Linked DNA regions of Rhodopirellula baltica SH 1. The protein of the gene in region 2 interacts with the protein of the main gene of each other region in a pairwise test. Links are inferred from orthologs where the notes say so. Each region holds a gene or a part of one and is shown on either strand. Other genes may lie near its edges. The genes, in order: RB_RS20360 and priA.

What was found.
Region 1: the proteins of priA (region 2) and RB_RS20360 interact in binary tests that used the Escherichia coli proteins (3 or more experiments, as listed by UniProt). The link is inferred for Rhodopirellula baltica SH 1 from one-to-one orthologs.

What each region holds. Positions count from the first base shown.
Region 1 is NC_005027.1:5,333,276-5,345,338, reverse strand. What follows is about bases 1-2,723. They hold RB_RS20360 (single-stranded DNA-binding protein), read left to right. Parts: upstream 1-968; coding sequence 969-1,478; downstream 1,479-2,723. Other genes in these bases: RB_RS20345 (DUF6268 family outer membrane beta-barrel protein), read left to right, coding at 2,345-2,723; rplI (50S ribosomal protein L9), read left to right, coding at 1,557-2,090; rpsF (30S ribosomal protein S6), read left to right, coding at 512-934; pth (aminoacyl-tRNA hydrolase), read left to right, coding at 1-470. Also shown: more of RB_RS20345, read left to right, coding at 2,724-3,361; RB_RS20340 (endo-1,4-beta-xylanase), read left to right, coding at 3,468-5,186; RB_RS20335 (IS701-like element ISRba4 family transposase), read right to left, coding at 5,853-7,133; RB_RS20330 (IS5 family transposase), read right to left, coding at 7,177-8,025; RB_RS20325 (DUF1573 domain-containing protein), read left to right, coding at 8,143-9,027; RB_RS28190 (chaperonin), read left to right, coding at 9,040-9,576; RB_RS20315 (hypothetical protein), read left to right, coding at 9,573-10,595; RB_RS20310 (DJ-1/PfpI family protein), read right to left, coding at 10,746-11,372; RB_RS20305 (flagellin hook IN motif-containing protein), read left to right, coding at 11,657-12,063. UniProt on the Escherichia coli protein: Plays an important role in DNA replication, recombination and repair. Binds to ssDNA and to an array of partner proteins to recruit them to their sites of action during DNA metabolism. Acts as a sliding platform that migrates on DNA via reptation.
Region 2 is NC_005027.1:4,490,425-4,507,559, forward strand. What follows is about bases 8,258-11,264. They hold priA (replication restart helicase PriA), read right to left. Parts: upstream 10,953-11,264; coding sequence 8,562-10,952; downstream 8,258-8,561. Other genes in these bases: RB_RS17220 (hypothetical protein), read right to left, coding at 8,258-8,334. In the rest of the region: RB_RS17185 (ribonuclease R family protein), read left to right, coding at 1-2,263; RB_RS17190 (SIR2 family NAD-dependent protein deacylase), read left to right, coding at 2,475-3,194; RB_RS17195 (SRPBCC family protein), read right to left, coding at 3,176-4,135; RB_RS17200 (endonuclease/exonuclease/phosphatase family protein), read right to left, coding at 4,276-5,049; RB_RS17210 (helix-turn-helix domain-containing protein), read left to right, coding at 5,713-6,756; RB_RS27895 (hypothetical protein), read right to left, coding at 6,704-7,711; more of RB_RS17220, read right to left, coding at 7,708-8,257; RB_RS17230 (hypothetical protein), read left to right, coding at 11,461-11,886; RB_RS17235 (sulfatase-like hydrolase/transferase), read right to left, coding at 11,997-13,952; RB_RS17240 (Nramp family divalent metal transporter), read right to left, coding at 14,055-15,305; RB_RS17245 (carboxymuconolactone decarboxylase family protein), read left to right, coding at 15,523-16,200; RB_RS17250 (PSD1 and planctomycete cytochrome C domain-containing protein), read left to right, coding at 16,418-17,135.

The DNA.
Region 1 (12,063 bases), 840 kb from region 2 along the record:
GTTCTCCCCCGACGACCAAATTTGAGGGAGAGATCAGCGAGTGTCGCATCGAAAACGAAAAGGTTTTGGTGCTTTGCCCGCAAACATACATGAACGCCAGTGGGCAAAGTGTCCGCAAGGCAATGGATTTTTACAAACTTTCCCCGGAAGACATCCTCGTCATTTGTGATGACTTGAACCTCGAAACCGGTCGCGTTCGATTGCGACGATCTGGTTCCGCTGGTGGTCAAAAAGGCCTGGTCGACATCATTCGTCACCTCGGCAGCGAACAATGGGCGAGACTAAAGATCGGAATCGGACGTCCGCCAGCGAAATGGCAGGTGTCTGATTATGTTTTGGGCAAGTTTGACAAAACCGAATTAGAAGAAATGGAACATGCCATCGTGCATTCCTGTGACGCCACCGCTTGTTGGGTGGCCGACGGAGTGACGGAAGCCATGAACCGTTACAATGCCGCCAGCGGCACTTAGTCAATTTTTTTCCCGTTCCCGCACCTCCCGCGATCTTTCCCGTGGCAAAAGTCAACACTTACGAAACGCTGTTCATCCTCGATAGCAATCACTACGCACGCGATCCCGGTGGCGTCGCCAAGCAGCTCGAAGAGCTGATCGCCGAGAACGGTGGTGAAGTGCAAGTCAGTCGGATGTGGATGGAGCAAAAGCTCGCTTATCCAATCGACAAGCACCAAAAGGGCACCTACTACCTGATCTATTTCAGCATGGAAGGCCCGAATTTGACTCAATTGGCTCGTGCCTTCGCACTGGCGGAGCCCGTTATTCGTGAACTGACCATCAAGTTGGATCCTCGTTTGGTTGAGCCAATTCTCGCCAACGCTCGTGGTGAACACTTCACCGGACCAGCTGGTGCAGAAGGTTCCGACGATGAGTCGACCGAAAGCACTGACGAAGCGGTTGCTGAAACCGCCGATGCTTGATCGCGATTGATTCGAATTCCGGGAGGACACAACCATGGCAAGTTTTAACCGCGTGATGTTGATGGGTAATTTGACCCGCGACATCGAACTGCGTTACTTGCCCAGCGGAATGGCCGTCGCGGAGTTTTCGATTGCAGTCAACGAAAAACGCAAGGCGTCCGATGGACAGTGGGTCGAAGATGTTTCGTTCTTTGAGATCACGCTGTTTGGACGCACCGCAGAAGTCGCGAGTGAATACCTTTCCAAAGGCTCACCGATCTTCGTCGAAGGCCGTCTGAAACAGGACACGTGGGAAAAAGACGGTCAGAAGCGTTCCAAGGTCAAAGTGATCGGCGAACGCATGCAAATGATCGGCGGCCGAGGTGAATCCGGTGGCGGTGGTGGAGGTGGAGGCGGACGACCCGCTGCTTCGCGACCGAATTCCGGTGGGGCTCCTGCCGAATCGCAACGTTCCAATTACGTCAATTCCAATACTCCTTCCTCGCATGATTCACAACCGACCGGAGACGGCCCTGGTTACGACGAACCGGATATCCCGTTCTAGCAACCAACCCGCCACGTGACGTTTTCGATCACCTCCGATCATCCCGAATCAGAACCCTTTATCCTTCGACCCTGAACCATGTCAAAATCAGCGACTAGCCACTTCAAGCGGCTTCCAAAAGGCCAGAATGGCGGTATCGAACTGCTGTTGATCCACAACGTTGAACACCTCGGACGCCAAGGCGACTTGGTCGAAGTCAAAGCCGGTTACGCGTTGAACTACTTGCTGCCACAAGGTTTGGCGACGATCGCAACCGACCACCACAAACGGATGGTCGAGAAGCACCGCGAAAAATTGCGTGCGATCGAGTTGGAGAAGCTGAAAAGCTACCGCGAACAAGCCGACGAATTGGCCAAGCAGTCGATCACGATCGAAGCCAACGCCAACGACGAAGGTCACTTGTACGGCAGCGTCGGTCCTCACGAAATCGTCGATGCTCTCAAGGCCAGCGGCATCACGTTGGCTCAAGACCAGATCCGTTTGGAAGGTCCTTTGAAAGAGTTGGGTCTTTACACGGTGAAGATTCACCTGCACAGCGAAGTCGATGCCAGCCTGAAGGTTTGGGTCGTTCCAACCGTTGCTGCAGAAGGTGGCGAACCAGGCGCCAGCTGATCTGGACTGCGACATTTTTGGCGTTGCAATCCGCAACGCAAAACGCCAGAAGAGATAGACGCAACCGTGCACCGATGTTCGACTCTGATGTCGAACGGTTGCACGGAATGCAATGAGACACGATCAGGCCCTGAGTCTGGTTGCCACGGGGCTGTGGCGGAACTGGCAGACGCGCTAGATTTAGGATCTAGTTCCTTCGGGAGTGCAGGTTCGATTCCTGTCAGCCCTATTTCCATTTGAACGAGTGAAACCTCATGGATGAGGCCACACGGTATCGATTTCACGCGATGTGCTTCGCGCGATCATTCGTTCTAAGCGGTTTCTTGTCGTGGTTCATCGCTGGGACCACAGACGCTCAAACGCCGCCAATGCAAGTGTCACCGTCTCAACCGGTGGCCATTGAGCATGACCCCAGTCGATGGCTCATTGGCGAGCCTCCTGAAATCGAGCTGGAGAACTTTCGCCGTGGCGTGTTCCAGGGCGGCGAATTGTTGGGTGGGTATCTCTCAGATGGTAGTGATGCATCCGTTGGCCCCGGGATGTCTGGTGGGTTCGACGAAACGTTTTGGGAAGTCCGGCTGAGCACAGGCATTCCTCTGGGAAGCCTCGACAACTTGCTCGGAGTGCGTCCATTCTTTCGGGCGGACCATCTCAGTGGTCTGTCGGGCATCGATGCCCCAGAGACGCTCTACAGCACCGGTGTCACGTTGTTTCATCGCAAGAAGTGGAACGAGCGTGTATCGACCATCGTCATCGCAACGCCATCGGTTCGGAGCGACTTCACGACGAGCGACAACGCGTTTCGGTTGTTTGGGTTGGGGTTGGTCAATTGGCAGTGCCGTGAGGACTTGAGCCTGTCGTTGGGAGCGGTCTATTTCGATCGCAGTGACCTCGGTGTCTTGCCGGCGTTTGGTTTGAGTTGGACTCCGACACCGCGATGGAAAATTGACTTGATGATGCCGCGACCACAAATCAATCGACGATTGTGGGTCGATCCGGGCCAGGCGGAAGGTTGGGCATTCGTCGGTGGTTCAATCGGTGGCAATACGTGGGCGGTGACCCGCGAAGGCGGCGTCAGAGACGGCCAAAGTGATGAATTGACCGTGAATGGCCTTCGGGTCTTCGGTGGCTACGAAACGCTCGTGACGGGCAATCGGGGATGGGGAATGGAGGTCGGCTACGTTTTCAACCGATCGCTGGAGTACGAGCAGGATGCGATTGAATTCGACCTGCACGATGCGGTGTTCATCGAAGCGAACTGGAAATTTTGAGCAGGGTTGTTTCCGGAGAATTCCTGATCGGCTCGGTCTACAATCTGTGCGAAGGCGAGGTCCGATGGATCTCTATTTTCCGGATGATTCCAATGACCGACGCATCATGCTCTCTTCAAAAAGTCTATCGTCCTTCGCTTCTTGCTTGGTTTTGTTTTCGCTTTCAGTGGGGATCCATCGGCAGGCGTCCGCACAAGATGGATTTCCTGGCGATCGTTTGAAAGAGTTGGCTCCACCCAACTTCGCCATTGGCGGAGTGATGGGCGGGTACGACACCGAGTCGCTCAACACCCCGGTCCTTGATCTGGCTCGATCGGAGTTCAATGCGGTGACGGCGAAGGCGTTCATGCCGTTTGGTCCTTGGACCGACCCCAACCAGCCGATCGATACGTCGGGGCTCACACAGAACGTTGCTTGGGCCGTTCAGAATGGCATGCAGGTGCACGCTCACGTGCTGGTCTATCCGACTGAGAATGTTCGACTGCCTTGGTTCCAAAACCTGCCCAACGAAGAGGTCGAGCAAGTTCTGCAGCAGTACACGTCGACGATGGCGAGCAGTGTGTCCGGCGGTGTTTGGGTGTGGGACGTTGTCAACGAAGTCATTGGTGACAACGGCGACGTGATGGATGCCGATGGGCTTCGGATGGGGCTTGGTACCGGTGAAAACTATGTGCCCTACAAAGAGTACGCGGCGATGGGGCCGGACTACATCGCGAAAGCGTTTGAGTGGGCTCACGAAGCCGATCCGAACGCGTTGCTGATTCTCAACGAGTACTCCGCCGAAACGGTGAACGACAAATCGGACCGTTTGCTGGCGTTGTGCAAGCGACTGCGAGACCAAGGTGTTCCCATCGACGGGGTTGGTTTTCAAAACCACTGGCTCGACCTTCGCTACGAACCCAACTACGACAGCATTCGCGAAAACTTTCAACGGTTTGCCAACGAGGGTTTTCAGGTCTTCATCACCGAGTGTGATGTGGCGGCGGTTCACACGCAGGACCCAGCGGGCAACCCTCCATCGCAGGAACAGCTGCAGCGTCAGGCTCGCGTGTTTTCGAACCTGTTGCAGATCGCGCTCGAGCAACCTGCGTGCAAGTCATTCTTGATGTGGGACTACACCGATGAGACCTCGTGGTTGCAGGACACGGACTTCACATTGAGCTTGGCGGATCGTCGACCGGGATATTCCGACACGGTGATTCCACCCGGAACATCAATGTTTGCAACGCCGATCGCAGGCGGCGATGGCATCGTTCCGATCTCGCCGAAGTTGGCGTATTTGGAGATGCAGGCGACCCTTCTGAATCGATCTTTCGACACCTACCGAGTGACCAGCGGTTGGGATTGGCAAACGTCCTACTTGGCTCGCTTTGGTCAACCCAATTCGGAAGGCCAGTTCGTTCCGGGCACCGACGTTTATGCCGAACGCTTGGACGATCAGTCCGAGACGTGGTCCAGCTTGAAGTGGGAACTGGAGCGGATTGATGCCAGTGCTTATCGCATTCGCAACCTGTGGGGCGATGGGGCGGACTATCTGACTCGGCAACCCGACCCCAATGAAGATCCCAATCAAATTCTGCCTGGCGGTACCGTCGGGATGCAGACGCTCAATCAAGCTTGGACGAGCCAGCAATGGTTCTTCATTCCGGCCGGCAACGGTGGCTTTCGATTGGTCAACGGATGGGCACCCGAAGACGGCGTTCTGACCCGCGAGGCTCAAGGCCTGGACTCAGTCGGCGACTATGTGCCTGGCCCTGAGGTTCGATTGCATCCACCGGCGGATTGGTCCAGCCAGGTCTGGTACTTCCACCGCATCGGCCAATGAGTTGCAAGGAACCATTCTGCCGAGTGAAACCGGCAGAATGAAAGAAACGAGTGGGAGAAGATCTTGACTGAACGCATCAAAACAAATGTGACTCCAGGGTCAACGAGGTTCGCTTAATCACCTACTCTGGAAGACTCCCGAAAAAAAGAATGAAAAACTTGCGTCCCAGGTCTTCGTTCGTTACGTTGGACCCACGGACAGGCTGGTAAGAAGCACCCACGGGAAGGTCAAGGGAGAAGATGATACGTTCCGGATTGACGTCAACGCAAAGCGACCACCATTTGATCTTCGTATCACTTGCGTACTTCATTTCAGTGTGCTGTCCCTTTCCCGGGATCGAAGCAGCGGAAAATTCTTCCACTAAGATCTCAAAAAATGTTTTATTCTCGAACGTAGATGTGTCAACTTTACTAAGAACCTATCCGGTAACCCAATTAAGTCGTAAGTCTATATTTGAACGGAGGTTGATCACCGGTTGGAGCAAGTCGCCTAATACTACAGCGCTAAGTTTTGGGCCATCGGCATCGTGTGATGCTTTCGGGGTCGATGCCGAGTTCGGCGTATCTGTCGAGCTTCGTTTGCGTATGGCTGATGCGAGCCGCTACGTTGCGTGATTGATAGTAGTTGATCCGTGAGGCGACCTGATCAAGCAACATGCGACGACTCTCACGAGGGAGTGACCAGCTGACAACGATTGCGTCGACCGCGTCGCGAATTTGCTGAATTGTCCACTCCGGATTTTTTTTCCCGCTCCTGCTGGCAGGTTTGCGAAAGAAACAGATAGCTCAACGACGTGATGATCAAGTGGCGTTTCAGACCCAAATATCGGCGCCCCTCGTAACAGTCTAAGCCGACCTCTTGTTTCTGATCCTCGAAACAACGTTCCACTCGCCATCGCTGAAACGCAACCTGTAGTAGCATCGCCATCGAAGCGAACTCGCTCGCGTTGCTGACGAAGAATTTCAGTTCGCCGTCAAGCACGTTTCTCGCGACCACCAACCACAGAGACAGCCCCGGTAGTCCGTCGCTGCCTTTGAGTGTGACGCGAACCCGCTTGGCTTCCCAGATGATGGGACCTTTCTCGCCGTCTTTGACGCGGTAGCGTTTCCAGCGTTTCGCTTTCATCGCTTCGCCGTGCCAGAACACTGTTTCAACACTTCGCGGCGAACTTTCCCCGCTCTTGACGCGGGGTGTCTTGCGACCTCGGCCGCGGCCGCCCTTGCGATAGGGCTGCTCGGTCACTTCGGGATGCTTCTCCCAAACCGAAAACGTTCGCGGCACTTCAAGCACAAACTTCTGATCGCGGTCGGCAAGAGCTTCCAGGAATCCAGGTTTACCGCCGTAGCCTTCGTCAGCGGTTAGCCAAGGATATTCAATCCCCTCCTCCTTACTGCGATCAAGCAATTCCAACGCGATCTGCCACTTGGGGCGATAGACCATCTCATCGGGAATGCCGGCGGCGGCACAACGTTCGCGGTCGTTACTCCAGCTCTCGGGGAGGAACAGTTCACCATCGACCATGCAGTGAAAGTCTTCGTTCGCCGCAGCCAGATGAACCGTGACGATACAGTTCTCCTGCTTGCCGACTTTGCCGCACCACTGTCGTTGCACGCCAGGCGTTTTGTCGCCCTTCTTGACGTCGCTGGTTTCGTCAATGATCGCGACAGTGTTCTTGTTGACATGCTCATCACGGACGATGTGGATCAGCCTCCTGCGAAGTCCATCTTCGTCCCACCGATGCTGGGCGATAAATTCCTGCAAGGTTCGCACCGGTGTACCGGCTTGCAACGCAATCGGCTCCACACTCTTGGCGTCCAGGTCGGAAAGTTGACCACGGACATAGGTCGTCAAATGAGCCCTCGTGTCGCTTCGTCGAAAACAATCGCCAAAGCGAGCCAAGTAAGCATTTAACCGATCTTCGAGTTGTTCCAGTTCAGCGACATCCATGCCAAGCTCTCCGTGCAGCAAACAAAATCTCCAGCTGCTATTCTCAGCGAAAAGCCCGGACCTCTACAATACCAGCTAGCGCTGTAGTACTAAGCATGCGTCCGATCGAAGCGACATGGATCATTGCTTCGCTTGATTCTGTCCGGTGTTCATAGTCGCGACTGAGTCGCCGCCAACGTCCAAACCAACTGAATGTTCGTTCCACTACCCAACGTTTCGGAAGCAACACAAATCCCTTTGCTCCCTTGGGTCGCCGAATGACCTCCAGCTTCCAAGTCAGATTCGCTTGACGACCGAGCCAGGAATTCAAAGCGTGATTGTGGTACTTCGAATCGGCCCAGATAACTTGTAGTCGTGGTTGCTTTGATTGCGAAAGCTGCTTCAGCACCGGCCTAGCCGCATAGGCATCGTCGACCGATGCGATCGTCACCGTGACAGCAAGTAGCAGACCGAGCGTGTCGACCACAATGTTTCGCTTTCGCCCCGTGATTTTCTTGCCTCCGTCGTATCCTCGGCTTCCACTTCGTTCGCTTGTCTTGACGCTTTGGCTGTCGATACTGCCCGCGCTGGGTTCCAGTTCTTCACTCGGCGCCTCCAGCATTCGAATCGCCCCAACGAGTCGCTCGTTGACTTTTCGCAGGGTGCCATCATCACGCCACTTGGCGAAGTAGTCGTACACCGTGCTCTTGGGAAGAAGGTCATGAGGGAGCATGTCCCACTGGCAGCCGCTACGGCATTGGTAGAGGATCGTGTTGACGACTTCACGCATATCCACAGTGCGTGGCCGACCGCCCTTTCGACTCTTGCGAGGCTGCGGAATCAACTCGCAGATGATCTCCCACTGCTGATCAGTCAAGTCGCTTGGATATCGTTTTCGTCCACCGTCGTTCATCGCACACTCCGTTGCTTCGAGGAACACAAAGTGTGGTGATTACTGGCGTTTTCGAGAAGTCCAGTTTCCGGATAGGTTCTAAGTACTGGCCAGGTAAGGACCACACCAACAGACACGATACTCGCGAACGAGACATGCAGCGTAGAGATACCATTTGTAAACTCGTCCGAGACTACCGCAATTGTAGATTCTATACAAACTAGCTGCGGTTGCTTGTCGAGAAGTACTGGAGCACTGAAGCTGCATTCAAATGAAACAACCCTTGTGTCATTTGAATTGCACGGACGAAAACCAGGTAACTTTGGCGTCGACATCGTGCTGACGCTCGCCAATGGATCAAAGAAGAAGGTGATTCTCAGGGGAGTAGCTAAGCCCAGATTTCGTCTGCATCCCGAAGTAATTGAGGTTCACGAACGCGAAACAGAAGACTACGAATGCTATTTGGAAAACAATTCTGGACAGATGTTTGATGAAACGGTTCGACTTGCTTTTGAGAAAACTCAGTCAGGTGGAATTTCGATAACAGAACGAAGCGCGAATCGTCTAACATTCATGCTCAACAAGAAATTGGTTGCCGAGGCAACCGAGAACGACGGCGGACTGTTGCAGGGAATATTGTATTCGGGAGAGATAGAACACAAATTGTCGATAAAAGTCCTGGACGCCAAACGGGCTGTGATACTACCAAGAATTGTTACAGCTGAAGGTGAAGGCTTGCGTGAGTTTAGTATCTATCTCCGTAGTAGCAGTGCAAAAATAACTGAAGACGACGCTCGAAACACGACGATTCAAAAACTCGCTCCGATTTCATCGAGTGTTCAGGGAGGCACTCTCGAGCTAGTTTCCTATCGGGCAGTTAGCCCGCTTTTAACGAAACTTACCTACAAACTTGAGGCAAGTTTCAAAAACCTCCTAGCCTCCAGGTCGGTCTTAAGCTTGTCGTTAAACGACAAGATAGATGGAAAGCTCATCCTGTTGATCCCTCAGTCAAATGATCAGTGAAAGTTTGTTACGATGTTAAAACCTAGAAGCGTCGCCGTCTTATTTGTGGTGTTCTTCCAATCAGTGGTGACCGGCCAAGATTGCTTTTATTACAACGGGGACAAGCTGTGCCCGTCTCCGCCTCAAAGAGATCCTTGCGGCGACGTTGCGTGTGACGGTGTTTGTCCAAAGGGTGCGAATGGCTCCAATCGTATCTATGTACAATGGCCATTCCCTGAAGAAGACGAAGAAACCATGGTTCCTTGGCTCGGCGAGGAACTCATCGAGAATGATGGAGAGGACGGTTACGGACGTATTGAACGGGGTGATTTCACGTGTTTCACGGTCTATAGCTGTACGTGCAAGCAGTTGTTTTTGGTGGGGACAACGGGTGGGGCAGTCAAGAACTGTGTCAGAGGAACTTGGATATTCGATGAGGAGGTGGTCATCGAAGAACTCGACTATGAGTGGCCGTGCGAAAACATTGATCTGGAGCAGGACGATACTGGCGGCGATGGGACCATGGATGAAGACGAAGCCGGTAGTGCTGGTGATGGAGGCTATGAATGATTCACGTAGTCAAATGCTGGCAGCACACAATGAGAATTTCTTTCGTCAGTCTTTTTGTTGTTTTGTGGCCACGAGTAACGATAGCTGATGGTCCGTCTTCAGTGGCAATTCCAAACGAAGATGCTGTGGTCAATGCGCTCGTCAGTTATCTTGAACATGGAAGTGAGATTCAAAAGGACTTTGCAGCTTGGGTATCTGTTGAACAAACGACAACAGGGGACGATTTTGAATTACCGCTTGTCTTGAAAGTGCAATACATCTTTGCTGCGAACGAAGTGGACTCGTGGCAGTATTGGTCTCAGGGACAGAAGTCTAGTCGTGGCCCCGAAAACAATCCGTTTTGGGCGCAGTACTTGCGAAATCCGGATCATATAACAACGCTACGTGTTGGGGTCGGTCCCATTGTACGGAAAGGTGAAATTAAGGAAAAAGCAAAACAGAACTTACACTTTCGCAATCCGTTTCACAGAGCATTGTCCGATGTCACCGCGATCCAGATGAACAGAACATCTGAACAGTATTTAACCAGGTTGTTCTTGGAAGTTGCGAAACTAGGGGAAGCAAGTTACGAAAAAAAAACCGGGGATCTGTTGGCTCGCTTTGAACTTGGTGGCAATGGATTTGACGTTTGGATCGATGTTCGATTTAGCAGTGATAAAGGAATGATGCCGAGCGAGGTGGTTTTTAATTCAATGGAAGATGGGAAGGTGATGATTTCAAACTACACCCGTACCAAATGGCAGCAAAAGGCAAAGCATTGGTTGCCGACCTCTTTCGAATCTTTCACGCAGGACTGCGCAGGCACGGTCAAACAGGATTTAATCGTTGATGTTGAATGGAAGGTTGGCGACGAGGCCCCAAATCAGCTTCCAGCTTACGAGGACGACGATTGGCGTCGGTATTTTTGTGAGCTGTTTGAGCGTGACTGCTACGATCACAAGGCAAGAATGGCCGAGTTGTCAGCCATGAGGGGATTGTTCAAGAAATCGAAACAGACAGAACCCAGCGACCCGGAATGAGGTGGCGTCAATATGGCGTCTGGTATCAGTTGACCGAAGTTCGCACATCTCACCGGCTTAGACGGAGGTGAAGAGTCTTTCGCTTTGTTGTGGTTGCCTTCGTCGACTGAGTATGAAGCGATTTCCTGACGGTAAGTCACCCGCGACTGCTTAGCTCTTGGAATCGCGAGCGGTTTCGAGTTGTTGGATCCATGGGGCGATGTAGAAACCGTTGTCGCGGTAGGTGCGTCCGCTGACGAGGTTGCCGTCAATCACGCACGGTTCATCGACGAAGATTCCGCCGCAAACTTCTAAGTCGAATTGGCACTTCGCAACGGTCGCCATTCGGCGTCCGCGAACTCGATCGGCGTAGGCGGGGATCTCGACGCCGTGGCAAACGCTGGCGATGGGTTTGTTGGTGTCAAAGAAGTGTTGCGTGATCCGCACCAAGTCTTCGTCGTAGCGGATGTACTCCGGTGCTCGGCCGCCTGAGAAGAAGATGCCCGCGTAGTCGTCTTCCTTCACCTCGGAAAAGGGAACATCGCAATCCAGCGTGTAGCCTTCCCATTCCTTGGTGATCGTCCATCCCGGTTTGATTTCGTGCAAGACAAGCTGGTAGAGCCGTTTTTCGGGTGCAATGACGACCGGTTCGAAGCCAGCTTCTTGCAGCCGGTAGTACGGATACATCGTGTCCAGCAACTCGGTGGCATCACCGATAACGATCAACACTTTTTCCATGATGAATTCTTGTGGTTTGGTGGTGGGGCTGGTCGTGTGGCAACCGTTCGTCCGAGCCACAACGACGTGGGAGGTCGGTACTTTAACCTGTCGCGGAGCACCGCCCCAACAGGTTGGTCAGGATGACCAAAACAGGGCATTGTCTCCAAAACGGCAGCGAATGCCGTGACAGGATTGCGTCGGTTGATCAGGGGTGGTGGAAAATTTCGCATGTTTTTTGCCGCTTCAGGTCCATTCTTGACCTAGAGTTCAGGTGCTGGCTCACGAGAAGCCAGTTTTGGAGCCGGGGGGTTCCTTCCTAGGAGACGTGGGCAGTTTGCTGTTCCAATCCAAGTACCCCTACGATGACAATCAGCTCCAGCACATCAACGAGTTTCGCAAGTCGGTCTCTCCTCGTCGAGAACTTTCAACTGAGCGCCCGTGCGTCCAGTCAGTCCGAACCCGAGACACTTCTGCGTCGCGTGAACACCACGTCTGACCGGATCAACTCACTGGTTGCTGGCATCGGTGAAAAGCTTTTGGATGCCGCTCGTGCCGGTAGTTCTTTCACAAATCTGCAGGGCAGCATCGACACAGCACTGACTGAGATCAGTGAACTCTTGGGGCAATCATTGACGTTGGGCGGATCCGGGAATTCCGTTGTGCGTGGCCTCGATTCCAGTCAGATCAAAGACCTGGAGATCTTGTCGTTGCCGCCCAATGGATCGGCACGCTTTTCTGGTGGGATCACTCAACAAGCGGGCAATGCGAA
Region 2 (17,135 bases):
TCTGCGACTCGTTCACGCGGCGGAATACCGTCCCAGCAAACCCAAACAAATCGCCGCCCTTCTCGAGCTGGACGCGGATGGTTATCGCGAAGTCCGCCGGGTGATCAAACAATTGGTCCTCGAAGGCCGGTTGATTTACGGCGGAAATCACTTGGTCGTCGCGGCAGCCGCCGTTGGTGGTCCCACCGACCAGATTCGCGGGACATTTCGACGCGCGATGGGTGGCGGCTTTGGTTTCGTCCGCCCCTCCAGCGGTGGTGGCAATGCGGACGCTGATGTCCCCGAAGATGTCTTCGTGCCCACGGGGATGACCGCCGGCGCCCTCGAAGGCGACCTCGTTGCCGTGACGATCGAACCCAGTCGCCGCGGTGGCATCGAAGGCAAAGTGGTTGAAGTGCTGCAACGGGCACGACGCCAATTCACCGGCACGTTCTTTTCCTCACCGCAGCCCGACCAACCTGGATCCGACACGATCGAAGGTCCCGTCGTCTACTTGGACGGTGTCCACTACGAAGCTCCGGTCAGCGTCGGCGACGTACGAGGTTTGCCGCTCCAAGATGGCGACAAGATCTTTGTCGAGATTGTCGATTTCCCGGATGAAGAAAGCGGCGGCGGAGAAGCCGTCATTCTCGAACGCTTGGGAAGCAGCAAGAACCCGGCGATCGACACCCTGACGATCATGCGGCAATACGCGTTACCTGATGAGTTCTCGGAAGACGTGTTGGACGAAGCTCGTGAGCAAGCCGATGCGTTCGACGACGATGTCGTGCCAACGGATCGTAAAGACCTGACGGACATGCTGACGATCACGATCGACCCGTTCGATGCACGCGACTTCGACGATGCAATTTCACTGCAGCGCGAAGATGGCCGATGGCGATTGTGGGTTCACATCGCCGATGTCAGTCACTTTGTTCCGCCCGGTGGAAAGCTGGACGTCGAAGCGCGTCGTCGCGGAACCAGCGTCTACCTGCCCGACCGCGTGATCCCAATGATCCCCGAGATCATCAGCAACCACCTTGCGTCACTGCAACCCGAACGCATGCGTTTGGTGAAGACGGTCGAGATCGAAATGCTGGATGATTTGACCATCACTCACAGCGAAGTTCACAACGCTGCCATCCGCAGTGACAAACGATTCAACTACGAACAAATCGACCAGTTCATCGCGTCCCCTGCTGCCTTTCAAAAGGACTGGGGAGATTCCATTTGCGAACTGCTGACGCACATGCACACGCTCGCGATGCAAATTCGCAAGCGGCGTTTCAAAGATGGCGCGCTGTCGATGGACATGCCAGACATCAAGCTCGAACTGGATCGAACGGGCAAGGTCAAAGGTGCTTACCAAACCGAGAACACCGAAAGCCACCAGATCATCGAGGAGTTCATGCTGCTCGGCAACGAAGCCGTTGCCACTTGGCTGGATGATCAGGAACTCAATTTCCTGCACCGCATTCACGCACCGCCTGAACGACGCAAGCTGCGACAGCTCACCAGTTTTGTCAAAGACCTCGGATTGGGTTTTGACAACGTGGAAAGCCGCTTTGAAATCCAAGCGGTCCTGGACAAGGTCGCCGGCACGACGCTCGAAAACGCTGTCAATTTCGCTGTGCTGAAAAGCATGAGCAAAGCCGTTTACGGGCCGCACCGCGAAGGACACTACGCGCTCGACAAAGAACATTACTGTCACTTCACCAGCCCCATCCGGCGGTACCCCGACCTCAGCGTCCACCGCTTGGTGCAGCGGCTGATCGAGCAAAAATCAACGCCAGACGAATCTTTCGCGGAGTTGGTCAAACTCGGGCACGAATGCAGCGACGCCGAACGCAACGCCGCTCAAGCCGAACGTGAATTGATTCAACTGAAGTTGCTTCACTTCTTGAAAAAGAAGCAAGGCGAAACACTTGAGGCGGTGATCAGCCGCGTCTTTGCCGATGGCATTCATGCTCGCTGCTTAAAACTTCCCGTCGATGGCTTCATACCGGTCACGGAACTGCCCAGCGATCAATATCGATTCGAGCGTCGCGGGCAAAGTTTGACGGGCTTCAAATCAGGCAACCGCTTCCGACTGGGTGACCACCTGACGGTCCGAATTGGCAAGGTCGACCTGCAAGACCGACAGTTGTATCTCGAAGTCGTCAAAAATCACTCGGCCGCCAAAAGTGATCCGCGAGGACCTTCTGGCAGCAAGTCAAAGAAGTCACCTCTGCGGCATCAGAAGAAGTCCGATCGACGCGAAAAGAAAAAGCGACGGCGGCGTTAGCAGGCTGTTGATTTATTGAGCCGCACCGCGTTAGCAGCGGTTGATTAGACGCCAACCGGGGCTAACGCCCAACGGCTAATGATTGTCATTCGGTATGCGACTAAATCAACAGCCTGTTAGGTCCGTGATGCTTGGTCACCATGCGGCCGAACGCTTGAATTCACGGTGGGGACCACCGTGCCACAGGTTTTGAATCTTTTCCATCGTTGCCATGAACGTTCTCATTCTCACCGGTGCCGGAATCTCTGCGGAATCCGGTATTCCCACCTTCCGCGACGCTAACGGCTTGTGGGAAGGGCACGCCGTTGAAGAAGTCGCCACACCCCAGGGTTTCGCTCGCAATCCCAATTTGGTGCACGAGTTCTACAATCAGCGCCGACGGGCGCTACTGAACCCCGAGATTCAACCCAACGCAGCGCACGTCGCGCTGGCCGATTTCGAACGCGAACATCTTGAAAATGGACGCGGCGATTTCCTGTTGGTGACGCAGAACATCGACAACCTCCACCAACGTGCTGGCAGCCAAAACGTGCTGGCGATGCACGGTCAATTGCTGCAAGTTCGCTGCGTGTATTCCGAAGAGATCTTCGACTGGACCGGTGACCTGAGCGTCGACACGCCGCACCCGGAAGCTCCCGACGACGATTCCATGCGAGGCTGCTTGCGTCCCAATGTCGTCTGGTTTGGCGAGATGCCGATCGGACTGACACAAATTGAGAAGGCCGCGACGAAAGCCGATCTGTTCATCGCCATCGGAACATCGGGTGTCGTCTATCCCGCCGCCGGCATCGTGGCTCAAACGCCACCGCACTGCCGCCGCATCGAAGTCAACCTGGATGACACGCCCGCGTCGAGTGCATTCGATGAAACCATTCGCGGTGCGGCCAGTGTCGAAATCCCGAAGCTACTGAATCACTTCAGCGCGATGTAAACGTCTGTGATCAGATCTTTGGTTTCGGTCGTTTCTGGATCGTTGCGATACACCTCACATCCGATCGCCTTGGCCATCTTCAGTTTCTTGTATCGGATGTATTGAATCCCGCCTGACCACGCGTTGCCAAGATGCGCGTACTCACCGATGTGCCGGACCAATAAAAACTTGCCGGCCGGAACCGTGTCCGCAACGCAGCCATCCGGCACCGGCGTGCCCGCATCGGCCAAATAACCGGCCGTGTAATCGAACCATCGTTTGCGAAGATCCGAGGTCGTGTGATAGAGGCTGGCCCATTCGTGAACGCGTTCGTCGTCCGCGTTGTAGTGTGACTTGACTCGTTCCAACGTCGCGGCCATGTGACAACCAATGTCGTCCATCGTGCAACCGCCACGCTGACCGATGATCATGCGATCGGGCTCGCTGACCACACCTTTGATCTCCAACTTCGAAAGCACTTCGCCGGTTTCAACGAACTGTTTGAACATCAGCAACCCACGTTCGTAGTCCATGCCCACGAACGTTTCCATCATCGATCGCATCCAAAACAAGAACCACGGCAACTTGCCTCGCATGTGCCAGGTGATCTTGGATCCCGGTCGACCATCCGTCATCACCGGTTCGATTTCGAACTCCACCTTTGACTGTGACTTGAACGGTTTGACGAACGCCAAATCGGCTTGCACCGATGCATTTGCTGACAAACTCTTCGGAGCCTGAAGTTGGCGATGGGTCATCGAACCTTCGCCGACCAATTCACCCTTCCAGTGATACGTCGCCCCCAACTCATTCGACGGATCGCTGACGGTCACTTCCGCATCGGGATCGACTTGCAACCAAGGCGACCAGCGAGTCCAAGTCGAATAGTCCCTGACCGCGTCATAAACATCGCGTGTATCAGCGTCGATGGTTTGGGAACGTTGAATATGAAACGCGGGCATGGTGAATTCATCCCTACAGGGTGACTGACGTACCGAGGCGGATATCCTAGCAAACTCGCCTAGTAACAGCATTACGATAGAAGTTTTCACTTTCTCGCAAACGCACGCCAACAACCCTGCCCCCCCCGATTGAACGCCCCTTATTTGGGAAGCGAACCAGAGTGCGTTTCCAATTCAATCTCGACCAGCAACGGTCGGTGATCCGAAGCGACCGGCTCGTCCAGAACCTCCGATTCGACGATTCGCCAGGAGTTGGCGGGGTACATCGCAACATAGTCGAGTTGTCGGTTGGGCGATCGGGCGGGGAAGGTGTGCATTGATTCAGTTGTCGCGATCCGCCATTTCGCTTGCAGTGTTTGCATGGCAAGTGAGGCCGGTTTCGCATTGAAGTCACCCGCAATGATGACCGGGGTGCTTCCGCAGGCCAGGAGCCGATTGAGTTCAGTGGCCTGCTTTTCCCGCAAATCAGCACGCGAGTGATGCAGATGCGTCGTCGCGAAACGCAGCCGAGTTTTGTGAATCAAAATTTCTGCCACCCCGACAATCCGGCGTTCCCGAATGGGATCACCGGGTAACCAATGCACTTCGAGCGATTCGATGGGGTACTTTGATAGCACCGCTTGCCCATATTCGCCGCCGTCATAGTCGATTTGCTTCGCGAATTTTCCGTGCAGACTGGTTTGGACGGCAAGCGTTTCGACTTGATTGACCATCCCGTTTCGACGGGTGTTTTGATCCACTTCTTGGACCGCTACCAAATCAGGATCCACCGATCGGATGACGTTCGCCAAACGATCCAGATCAATTTTCCCGTCGGTTCCCCGACCGTGGTGAATGTTGTAGCTCAGAACTCTCAACCGGATCGTTGAGTTTGTTTCTTGTTCTTGAGCAAGCACAAGCGGCGAGCGCAACATGAAGGCAAACGATGCAAAAGCAATTGCGAGGAAGAGCATTTTCCTGACGAACAAAATCAACATCCAATGCACGTTGTTTGATTCAAAAAGCAAGCCGTCCGAGACGGCTGCGACGGTGCGTCGTCCGGTTTGGACTCACCAAGACTTTTCAGGCGGAGGTTACTTCGGAACGATACCGAAATCCACCGACCGCTGCGGCGTCTTCACTGCCGGCGTCTTGACTGCCGACGTTGACTTGCGTTGCATCGGGCTGAAGAGGAGCACCAACGAAGATGACGCTTTGTTCTCTACAGAGCAGTCGCGATGCTCAATCCAAAATTGGCGATCGCAGAAAATCCCGCACCAGCCCGAAAATTGGGACCGGTGAGAGATCAATCGGAGCATTGAAGACGCGAGAGCAATTGAATAGGCTTCGATTCGCAGGTCAGCCAAGTTACACTGAAGGCTCCACGCGACGGCCGTTGCCCCCCTCCGCTGGCCAGTTAGCAGGGAGCTCTGAAAGCCAGTCGCTCACATGCGAGACGATGCCCCGTAATCGCATTGCGAATGACGATTCGCCTCGGATGGAGCGACTGGCAATCAAACGTTAGCTGCCGTCAGGATTCCTGATGCGCAAAGTTGGCGCAAACGGCTTCGTTTTTAACAAGAAAAATAGGTTTTGGAATGGCTCAGGCCAACGCTCAACTCAAGCAAGCTCGCCAAAGTTTAGGGTTGTCCCAGTTGCAGCTTGCGATGCGGGCAGGTGTCTCATCTCGGACCGTCCAATTCGCCGAATCCGGTCAGAACGTTTCGATCGGTACGATGCGGCGCATCGCCGGTGCATTGGGAATGCAAGCGGACCAATTGGTCCGAATCGATCCCGGCACGGGCCAAGATGGTTTCGCGGAACTCCCTTGGTCCGTCGCAGACAAGTTCCGAAGCAATCGCGGCTTCGACGAAGGCAGCATGTGCCGTAACGAAGCCGACGTCATTGAGGTTGTCCGACAACTGCGAGAGAACTTCAGCGTTCAGATTCAAAAATGGGGCACGTCCCACGACCAGCAACAAGCGTTGCAGAAGAACTCAGCGATCGATGAGGTCTACTTTCGGTACGAACAACGGTACGTCGATCTATGGCGCAGAAACCCAGAGTGCATTCGCTTGGACCGCTTCGAAGACACTGTCGGTGGAGTCAGCATTGTGCTGCCGCTGACGGCCGAGTCCTTCCATGCATTCCGCGATGGAAAATTGGCCTGGCTCGATATCTCTGCTGACGACTTAGCGGATCAATCCCAGTACTTGCTTCTCGATTCGGTCACCGAATTCACCAAGCAGTGTCGCCGCCCATGGTACCAAGTCACCAAATCGCTCAGCCTCATCACGTTCAACCAAGTCGCATCATTGGCGCAGTCACCCAATCAATCCGACTTCGAGATGGTTTCGTTTTCGGCCAGTCCGTTGAACGAACGCAGATTGGGTACGATCGGCTTCATCCCAGAACCAACCAAAGAACCCGAATTCAGTTACCCGATCTACTGGTTCGGAGAAGACCCACGAATACTGGCCAAAGAAGAATACTCCAACTGGGCCACATTCAAGCACTTCGCGATGTTGATCAAATCCGTCGACAAGGCTGGCCTTCGCCGTCGAATGATTCGAAACCTACTGTCGATGGTCAAGCGACTGCAGCGGCCCGCCGAGCGATCGATTTCGCGTCAAGCTGCTTGAACGCTGCCGGATTCCACTTTGGCTTTTCCATCCAAGACATGCCATCGTCTGACATGAAGTCAAAGTGTTCAACCGGCAAACAGGCAACTCCACGCGGCAACGAAGCCATCGCCGGTAAGCTCAAACAATTAATCGAAACCTCAGCGTTCGTGGTTCGTCCGCGACGCTGCTGCAACGCAATGGCACCGTCACGATCGCTCAAATAGCCGGTGCAATTCCACCAGTCATTCGGTTGCCATTTCTCGAGCCATCGAAGAGCACCGTCACCATACAACGATGGGTTGCCGTGGATTCGATAGCCACTGCCGCATGATTCGATGCGATCCTGGTTGGCCGTTCTGATCCCTTGGAACCGAACGTGTTTGTTCAATGAACAACCATCTTCAAATGAATCCAATTCCAATCGTGGATCGATCAATTGATAGATGGGATGAGAATCGGAACCACGATGCATCGACGCCATCAGCGTGTGATCCAGCTCAGCGACCCCGTAAGCCTGCAAGACCGTGAGCCGGCAACCACGATTTGCCAACCAAGCTTCGACACTTCTTTCCAAAGAAGCCGGCAAGGGGTAGCCGCCTGTTGCCCAGAGCAACTCGGTTGGCCAATCCATTTGAGTTTCCATGGCCTGCAATAATAAGTCAGCTCCCGCCAAAGGCTGAGCGATGAACACCACCCGCCGATTCTCTGCCGCCGCCAAACGCAAAGCACGAATGCAGGTTGGTGGATGCAGATAAGTGATGACACGAGTCATCGCTTCCATGCCACCCAACGCCGCCGGATAAGCATCCACCACCAATGACTGAGACGGATCGACAAAAAATGGTTGAAGGTCCGGGAAGATGGTCGCCAGACGTTTCATTTTGTCCGTCGGTTTCTGGCTGTCGATGACGCGAAACTTAAAGGGGTCCAACGAGGTGGAACCAGCTGAATAGGAAAGGATTTTGCCGTTCATGCTACCGCCGCCAATCCAAGTGAGCCGACCCGTGGTCGCGAGCCTGTTTCGCCAAACGAACCGCAACACATCTCAACGAGTGCCGGCTGATCGGATTGTTTGGCAAGCTCTGCAAACATGTCCTGGCAATACGAACGCCCCCTCGCATCCGCCGCCATCAGCAACACGATGCTCTGCGTTTTCAATTCTGGATGGATAAAATCAAAGCCCGGCAGGTAAGTGAATCCCATCCGCCGATAGAAAGCTTTCATACGAACATCAGCGTTCGCAATTGAGATCCGCTTCCCGTTGGCCAACTGATGCGCCCATGAACCTCGCACCAGCGTTCGAAGCGCCGCAATGGGAGTGCTCGGCCCACGACGAATCCGCAATTTGCAAGAAGCAAATAATTCGTCGCCATGCTGGTCCAACAAGACCGTTGGGTAATGGTCTTCGCAATCCAACCGGCCATTTGCGGCGGCCAACATCGTCAATGTGCCAAGCGGCTGACCTTGCCACTTCAAGATGTAATGGTTGCTGTATTCGTCGTAGTGGTAGAGGGTTTGCTCGGATCCATCACGACGAATTTCTTGAACCACATCGAACAGCGGATCGGCCGTTCCAAAACAATGCAACACATCCATGTGTCGGTTCCAAATTATTCAGGAGAGTTGCAGACTCCTCCCCTCAGCCGAAGGAAGTTCAACAACTTGTGTCAGTAGCACCCCTCGGAAGCATTCAGCAATGTGAAAATTAGAAAGTCTTGATTTGCGCATGCGGTCGAACGCAAAAGCATATCGAATCAGTGATCGCCATAAAGCTCGCCGATTGCGTGATTCGACAATCGAAATGCTCATTTGTTTTCGATTCATCACATCAAATTGACGGGATCGATATCGACGAGGAACTCGATTTCTTCTTTCGGATCGACTTTAAAATCTGCCAACCCTCGCCGGATGACTTCGCCGACAACCGCCGCTTCGGTGGCTTGCAACAACAAGTGGAATCGATACTTGCCACTGATTTTGACGATCGGTGGTGGTGCCGGTCCAAGAATGCGGACCTCTGCCTTGAGTAGATCGCGTGCTTTCTCCAAGCGGTCGACAATCGCATCGGCCACCGATTCAGTTTTGTCTTCCAGGGGACCGCGAATGATGATCCGAGCCACACTGCCCAGCGGCGGGTAGTTGAACTTCTTGCGGTTGACCATTTCGTCTTCGACGAACTTCAAATAGTCGTGCCTCGCCGCGGCTTGAATCGCGGGGTGCTCCGGTGTGAACGTTTGCACGATCACTCGGCCACCGCGATCGCCGCGTCCGGTTCGACCAGCGACCTGGGTCACCAACTGGAACGTTCGTTCGGCAGCGCGAAAGTCAGGGAAGTGCAACGCCGAGTCCGCGTTGATCACGCCGACCAACAACACGTTGGGAAAGTCCAACCCTTTCGCGATCATCTGCGTGCCAAGCAACACATCGATCTCGCCCGCACGGAACTCCGACAGCACCCGTTGGTGGCTGCCGGCACGCTTCATCGTGTCACTGTCCATTCGAGCGATGCGAGCATCCGGGAAGCGTGCCTTCGCTTCCATCTCCAAACGCTGCGTGCCAAGGCCTCCATAACGCATCCCATCGAACCGGCACGCGGGACACCAAGGCGGCGTCGGGATCGTGTAATCGCAGTAATGGCACATCGCCTTGCCGCCATCGCGGTGGTGAGTCAGCGGCATGTCACAATCCGGGCAAGCGCACACGGTGCCGCATGCGGGACACTGGATCGTCGTCGCGTAACCACGACGGTTGAGCAACAGAATCGCTTGCCCTTTTTCTTTCAGCGTTTCCAGCACCGCAGCGTGCAACGGTCGGCTGATCGCGCCGCCTTTGCCGCGTTCTTCCTTGACTCGCAAGTCCACCAGTTGGACATCGGGCATCGGGCGATTGCCGACGCGCTCCGACATCGTGACCAGTTCCGCATGCCCGGTTTGCGTCGCATGCCAAGCTTCCATCGACGGCGTCGCCGAACCCAACACCAACGGAATGCCAAGCGCCATCGCGCGAGCATGGGCCACCTTGCGAGCGTGATAACGAGGCTGCTTGTCCTGCTTGAATGAGGTGTCGTGTTCCTCGTCGATCACGATCAGCCCCAGGTTTGGCAGCGGTGCAAACACGGCACTGCGTGGCCCGATGACAACTTGGACCTCACCCCGACGAATCCGCTGCCAGTGAAAGTGACGCTCCGACGCGGACATTTGGCTGTGCAACACCGCGACGTTCTGGAAACGATCTTCGAATCGTCCACGGGTCTGTGGTGTGAGGCTGATCTCGGGCACCAACACGATCGCCGATCCGGCTTGTTTGACGACGTGTTCAATCGCCTGGATGTAGACCTCCGTTTTGCCACTGCCGGTCACGCCGTGCAGCAACAACGTCCTGCCGCGTCCGCTGTCGACGGCCGAATTGATACGAGACAACGCGTTCTCTTGTTGCGCCGTCAAGTCATGCGTTTTTCTGGTTTCGCCATCGTTGGCCTGAGCCCGAATGCGGATGTTTTGACTGAGTTCTCGTCGGACCTCTGGCACCAACAACTCTTTCTTCCGCAACCGCCGAATCGGGTCTTCGGTGCACTCGGCCATGATCGCGATTTCCGCCGCGGTCATCGGTCGATCTTGAGCGATCAAGAACCGCATCGCCGACTGTTGCTTGGATGGCAACTTGGCAATTTGCTCTTCGGTCAGCCCCGGTGCCGGTCGGAAGTAAGTCGTTTTCCGCGTGCCCGCGTTGTCGCGAACGCTGGCGGGGATCAGCGTGTCAAAGACTTGGCCAGCGGGGACTTGGTAGTAATGAGCGATGAACATCACCAACCGAACCAGGGCCGCATCGCACAGCGGTTCGTCATCGATGACCTCGGACACGTCCCGAAGTTTTTTCTGCGCCGCGTTGCCGGTTTTGATCGACACGCACCAACCGGGGGTCGGCTTTTTACGATGCCCCAGCGGCACACCCACACGCATCCCGGGACGCAGGACATCCAGCAAGTCATCCGGGATTCGGTAGTCGTAAGGCCCGTGCGGCGATCGAGCGAACACGATCGACGCAAGCTGAACGTCTTCGCCAACCGTCAACTCCCACGGGGGAGGATCGGTTTCAAACAATTCGTTCTGGGTCGGTTCGGACGAGGACGAGTCAGCGGGCACGGGTGCGGCGGCAAAAGGAGGAAAGTTCAGAGTCGGATCGCCCAGATTGGACAACGATGAATCAGACAACATAACGTGTGAGCTCCTTTTCTTCCCGGCGGGCGCAAGATAACCCATCCATCATCGCCCACCCCGTGACACGTCTGGTCACACGCCTTAACTGCCCTGCCCTGCCCCGCCCCGAATCGCCTTCTCTTTCTCGGAGCTTCCACCCCGAGCTACTGACGCAGACTCCTCCGGAGCCACTCGTACCAATCCGCCTCGGTCGGGGTCGTCGTCTCGGAAGCCACCGCGGAGCGGCAAAAGACGGTAACCGGGGGTCGCGAAACGCACACCCGGAACGAAGACGACCTCACCAAACTGCCCCCCACAGGGTCAAAGAACCTGGGCGTGGAAACACGTTGACCCTCGTTGTGTACGACAATTCGAGTACGACAATTCGCATGGCACAAAACCACGACCTCCAATCGGGGCAGCTCCACCATGCCATCCGAATTCCATCGAGCCATTACACTGGCTCTCTGAAAGCCATGCGTTGACAGAACATCGCCCCAGCCCAATGCATCCACGGAGCCGCTCAGTGCCCACGATTCTGAGAAACATTCTGGCAGTCGTCGCAGGTCTCTTCCTCGGCAGCGTGCTCAACATGGCGATTGTCACCATCGGTCCGATCCTGATTCCGCTCCCCGACGGCGTGGACATGTCGGACATGGACCAATTCGCCGAGAACCTCAAACTTCTCAAACCAGCCAACTTCTTCGCACCTTGGCTGGCTCACGCGTTCGGCACGCTCGTCGGCGCATTCGTTGCCGCCAAGATCGCTGCAAGTCACAAGATGAAGTTTGCACTTGGCATTGGCGTGTTCTTTCTACTGGGCGGCATCACGATGGCCATGACGTTCGGAGGCCCGCTCTGGTTCATCGTTCTGGACTTGGTCGGAGCGTACTTGCCAATGGGATACCTGGGTGGAACTCTCGCGAGAGCAACGCGACCGCAACCCACGTGACGTGAGATACATTTCGACGGCCCCATCCGGGGCGGCTGGATGGTTGTTGAATCGTCCTCTCGGGGCTTCGACCCCGAGCTATGAACGCAGGCTCCTCCGGAGCCATCCTGCTATTTAACCGTGTGGTTCGTGCCGTTCAGTTCATTCAGGGCGCGGTTGATCACGCGGACGGTGTACTTGCCATCGACGTAGAACTCTTGCCTTGGCTCGAGTGCATCTTGCATCGAATCGATGACCGGCAACGCTTTCTCATCAATCTCGTCCAGCACGATGGCGGCTTGCAGTCGCTCCCACTGGGCACCGTCCGCCAATGCCTCCGCCAGCACTGAAAGGGCCTTGCTCGTGGCTTCAGGATCACCGGAATGGCAAAGCGCCCGGGCCGCTGCGACTCGTACCGTCACGGATTCGTCGGCAAGCCGTTCTTGCAGATCCATCAAATACGGGAGCTTGTCGATCTCGCCGCGAGCGAAAACGTTGCCGATCCCAGTCGCGCCCCAATAACGCACCGCCGAATCGATGTCATCGAGTGCGGATCGCATTTCTGGCAACGCTCTAGGACCCTCGGATGCCGCGAGAGCTGCTGCGGCAACACGATTCGCAAGCTCACTGTCGTCCGATTGTCTCAGGACGGCATACTGACTTCCCAGTTCGCTGGCGCGTTCGGCGAGGATCGGCTCTGGGATGAGCCCCAAGTCCTTGGTGCGGGTCACCCACTGTTCGTGCGCCGCACGCATGCGATGGAGCACCTCCGTGTGGTCAGAAGACGACGCGAGATTATGGATCTCATGGGAATCATTCTCGAGGTCATAAAGTTCTTCGGTGGGTTTCGTTCCGCGGAAGAAAGGCATGGCTGCCTCTGGCAACGTCCCGGCCTGTTCCGCCTCGCGAATCGACCGCATCGTCTGCCCCTTTTCGGGCGTGTTCATGTATTGAAAGTAGGGCTTCAATGGTTCGTAGTTGCGGATGTACTTGTATCGTTGATCACGCACCATCCGAATGATGTCGTAACGTTCGTCCATCCGGTCGCGAGCACCGTACACGTAGTCCCGGTCGGCAGCCGCTAGCTTGCTCAAGGGACTGGTCAGAAATGGCTTGCCTTGCATGGGCTCTGGAACATCCAGCCCGGCCAGGTTCAAGACGGTGGGACCAAAGTCGATCGAGCTCACCAAGCGGTCATCGACGACCCCAGCGACGTTGTCAGTGGATCGGAACTGAGCCGGCATGCGGATGACCAACGGGATGTGCGTTCCCGAGTCGTAGAGCCAACGCTTCGCTCGCGGGAGCCCAACGCCATGGTCGGACCAAAAGAACACGATCGTGTCTTCGTCCAATCCGTCGGCATTGAGTTGGTCAAGCAACCCGCCCACCCAATGATCGAGCGCTGTGATCAGTTCGTAGTTGCGTTTCCAGTCTTCTCGAGCGGCCGGCGTGTCTGGATAGTACGGCGGGAACGTCGAGAGTTTGGAAGCGTCTTGCCGTTCACGTTCGGAGAGGCCTTTGGTCACGGACTTGTATTTCGCATCGTTCTCGATTCCGGACTCGTGGCAGCCCGTGAAGTTGAAGACAGAGAAAAAGGGCGTGTCCTGGTCCGGTCGATCCCGCCAGTGAGCCTTGCTGGATGATTGGTCCCATGAACCTTTCGGAGTCTCGAACTGATAATCCTGCTTGGAGTTGTTGGTGCAGAAGTATCCCGATTCACGCAAATACGTTGAGAACGGTCGAATGCTCTCTGGGAGTTTCGCTTGGCAACGCATGTGCTGCGTCCCCAAAGTCGTTTGGTACATCCCGGTGATGATCCCGCTGCGACACGGGGCACAAACACCGGCCGTGGTGAACGCGTTGGAGTATCGAATGCCTTCACTGGCGAGCTGATCGATGCGTGGCGTGATGGCGTGCGGATCACCATAGCAACCGATGTGAGGACTGATATCTTCTGCGGAGAGCCAAAGAATGTTGGGGCGGTCGCCGGCTTCAACCGTCTGGAACAAGGACATTGCCGTCAACAAGAGTGCGACCATCATCGGCACACGTGCGTCTTGGAATCGTCGAATGGCTGCCTGCCACATGGAGTTGGCTCTTTGTCTCGGAGGGAGGGAATGCGGGGTTCTGCATCGTAGCTACAGCAGCGCCCTCAAGCGAGCGAGTTGAAGCGGTCGAATCGCGAAGAATCATCCCGCGAAGGAAACGCTGACGAGGCTACGCAATCCAAGAACACTGACGACGACCACCGTGAGCACGCCGAGCGTGTTGGCGATCCAGTGGTTGCGGTGCTTGCCGAGCAGCGCCGCGTTGTTCATGACCGCGAGCAAGAAGATGGCTAACAGAGGCAACAACAATCCGTTCGCGATCTGAGCAAACGTGATGATGTCCGTGGGCTTTGAACCGCTGGCCGCGAACGAGGTGCCAAAAACAATCACGGTGGTAAAGACAGTCCGTAGCCGCCAATCCTTCAAGTCAATGGGCCAGCCAAAGCAACCGGCGGCGGCGTAAGCGGCGGCTAAAGGAGCGGTGATGGTGCTGGTCAATCCTGCAGCGAACAGCCCCACACCGAACAGCCATCGTGCATGGTTGCCAAGCAACGGTTCAAGCTGCCGAGCGGCATCGGCAAGGTTCGTGAATCCCGTGTTGCTCTGAAAGAAAGCGGCGGTCGCCGTTGCCATCACAGCCGCGGTCACCAACCCGCCCAACCCCACGCTAAGGATCGTGTCACCGCGGCTGTGCTGAATCGCGTCGCGGATGTTTTCGTCACTGACGGGTTCCTTCTTATCGCTCGACCATTTCTCAGCCGATGCGGTGGCGTGAAGGAACAAGTTGTACGGCACGACCGTCGTGCCGATGATCGCGAGGACTTCTTTCAATCCGCCATCGGGGATGGTCGGTTGGATCCATCCCAGCGCGATCGACCGCCAGTCGATTGGAACACTCAGCGCGGTCAACAAAAACACGCAGCTCATCGTCACCACCAACGCAACCAAAATCCGCTGAAGCGATCGGTAGTGACCGATCATCAGGATGCACCATGCTGTCAAGCCGATCACGATCGACACGAGAGTTTGATGCTGCATTCCCGTGGCGGCTGCAACGCCCACGGCGGCACCGGCGATATTGCCTGCTTGGTAGGCAGCGTTTCCGACGATGATCGCCGAGACGACCAAGACAATGGCCAATCCCCGAGCCAACGCGTTGGGGATGGTTGGACGAATCGCTTCTCCCAAACCGCGACCGGTGACGATTCCCAATCGCGACGCCATTTCTTGAAAGACGATCGTTGCGATCACAGAAAAACCAATGGCCCAAAGCAGCGTGTGACCAAAGTTGGCACCTGCGGTTGTGGCTTTGGTGACGGTGCCCGGACCGATGAACGCTGCCGTGACCAGCAGTCCGGGACCGAAACGACGAAAGAACTTGGGAAGCTTCATGCCCGCTAAGGTAGCGAATGACATCGACCCCGTCTCAATGAACTCGCATCACTCAAGCAGCGGTTACCCCGTGATGCCTTCGAGGTCTGAACTGGTTCATACTTCGGCCACCACAATCGCAAACAACGATGATTCCAACGCGAACCAACGCGTTTGGAATTTTTGCGCAGCCGCCCTGATTCTCCGACCGCCAATCACCCACCCAAGCGAAGTCCTCATGACCACTGGATTGAAACCCCTCACCGATGCGGAGGCTCGAGAGGTCGAGTTGGTTTTTCGGCTGACCAAATCGCATCTCGGGTTCGTCCCCAATTCGATGCGAACGATGGCTCGCCAACCCGCGATCCTGAGTAGCTTCACCTTGATGGTGGGCAATATTTTGGGTCAGCCGTCTGACGCGAAGTCGCCCATTTGGTTGGGCATTCGATTGGTGATCAAAAACGTGATTTGGTCGCTTCGGAACATGCGATCAAAAGATCGGTTGCCGCTGGCTCTCAAGAACCTGGTCGCCCATGTCACCAGCGGTGCTGCGGGTTGCCGGTATTGCCAGGCCCACACGATCGGCGAAGCACGCGATCAAGGCGTGCCGATCGAGAAACTGGAAGCCGTTTGGGAGTTTGATCGCAGCGACTTGTTCGACGAAGCCGAAAAGTCGGCGTTGCGGTTCGCTTTGGCGGCCGGTTCGCATCCCAACGGCGTCACCGCCGATCACTTTGCCGATCTTCGAAAGCACTACACCGAAGACCAGATTGTCGAACTTGGGGCAACAATCGCTTTGTTCGGTTTCCTGAATCGGTGGAACGACACTTTCGCCACGACGTTGGAACCCGAATCCGCCGCCTTTGCCAACCAGCATCTGTCGGCGTCTGGATGGGAAATCGGCAAGCACGGCTGAGAGCACGCCCTCGCACTTCGAACGCAGGCGAAACGATGGGAAGTGCTGATTCCATGGAACGAACCTCCAAAGCGGGGGCATGCGACTCGCCGCCATGGAAGCACTCAAGAGATTTTTGCCCCTTTCGTTTACACTACTTCAATCGCAAGGTCGTGATTGCGGCGATGCGTCCCCGACTCGCCGACTCCCTCCCCACCCAACCATTCGGATTTCTTGAATGCGTTCCCTCCTTGGCCTGCTACTGACCATCGCTTTCGCGGTCGGTTTTGTAGAAAGAGTTGTTTCGGCCGAACCGAGCGATACGGCTCAAATCACTGTTCCCGCGACCAATCGTCCACTCTCGTTCAATCGAGACATCCGACCGATTCTGACGGACCGCTGTTTCGCTTGTCACGGACTCGATGCAAACACGGTCGAAGCTGGGCTGCGATTGGACGTTCGCGAAGCGGCGTTGGAGGGTGGTGCGATTGTTCCCGGGGACGCGGAATCGAGCGAGATTTTTTTGCGGATCACGTCCGATGATGACGACCTCGTCATGCCTCCGTCGGAACTGCATAAACCCCTCAGCGACGCCGAGATCGACTTGGTACGTCGATGGATCCAAGAGGGGGCACCATACGAACCTCACTGGGCCTACACCCCTTTGCCCCGCAATGGGGTCCCGTCTTCCGTGAACACAACATGGGGAGAAAACTGGATCGATCAGTTTGTGGCACGCCGACTGCAAGACGCCTCGGTGACCCCATCGCCGCAAGCGGACCCGACCACATTGATTCGTCGGTTGTCATTTGATTTGACTGGCCTTCCACCGACCCCCGAAGAAGTGGAAGCGTTCAAGCAAGACAACAGCAACGAAAGCTATGAACGACTCATCGATCGCCTGCTATCGTCAAGTCGTTTTGGCGAACGCATGGCGATCTATTGGCTGGACTTGG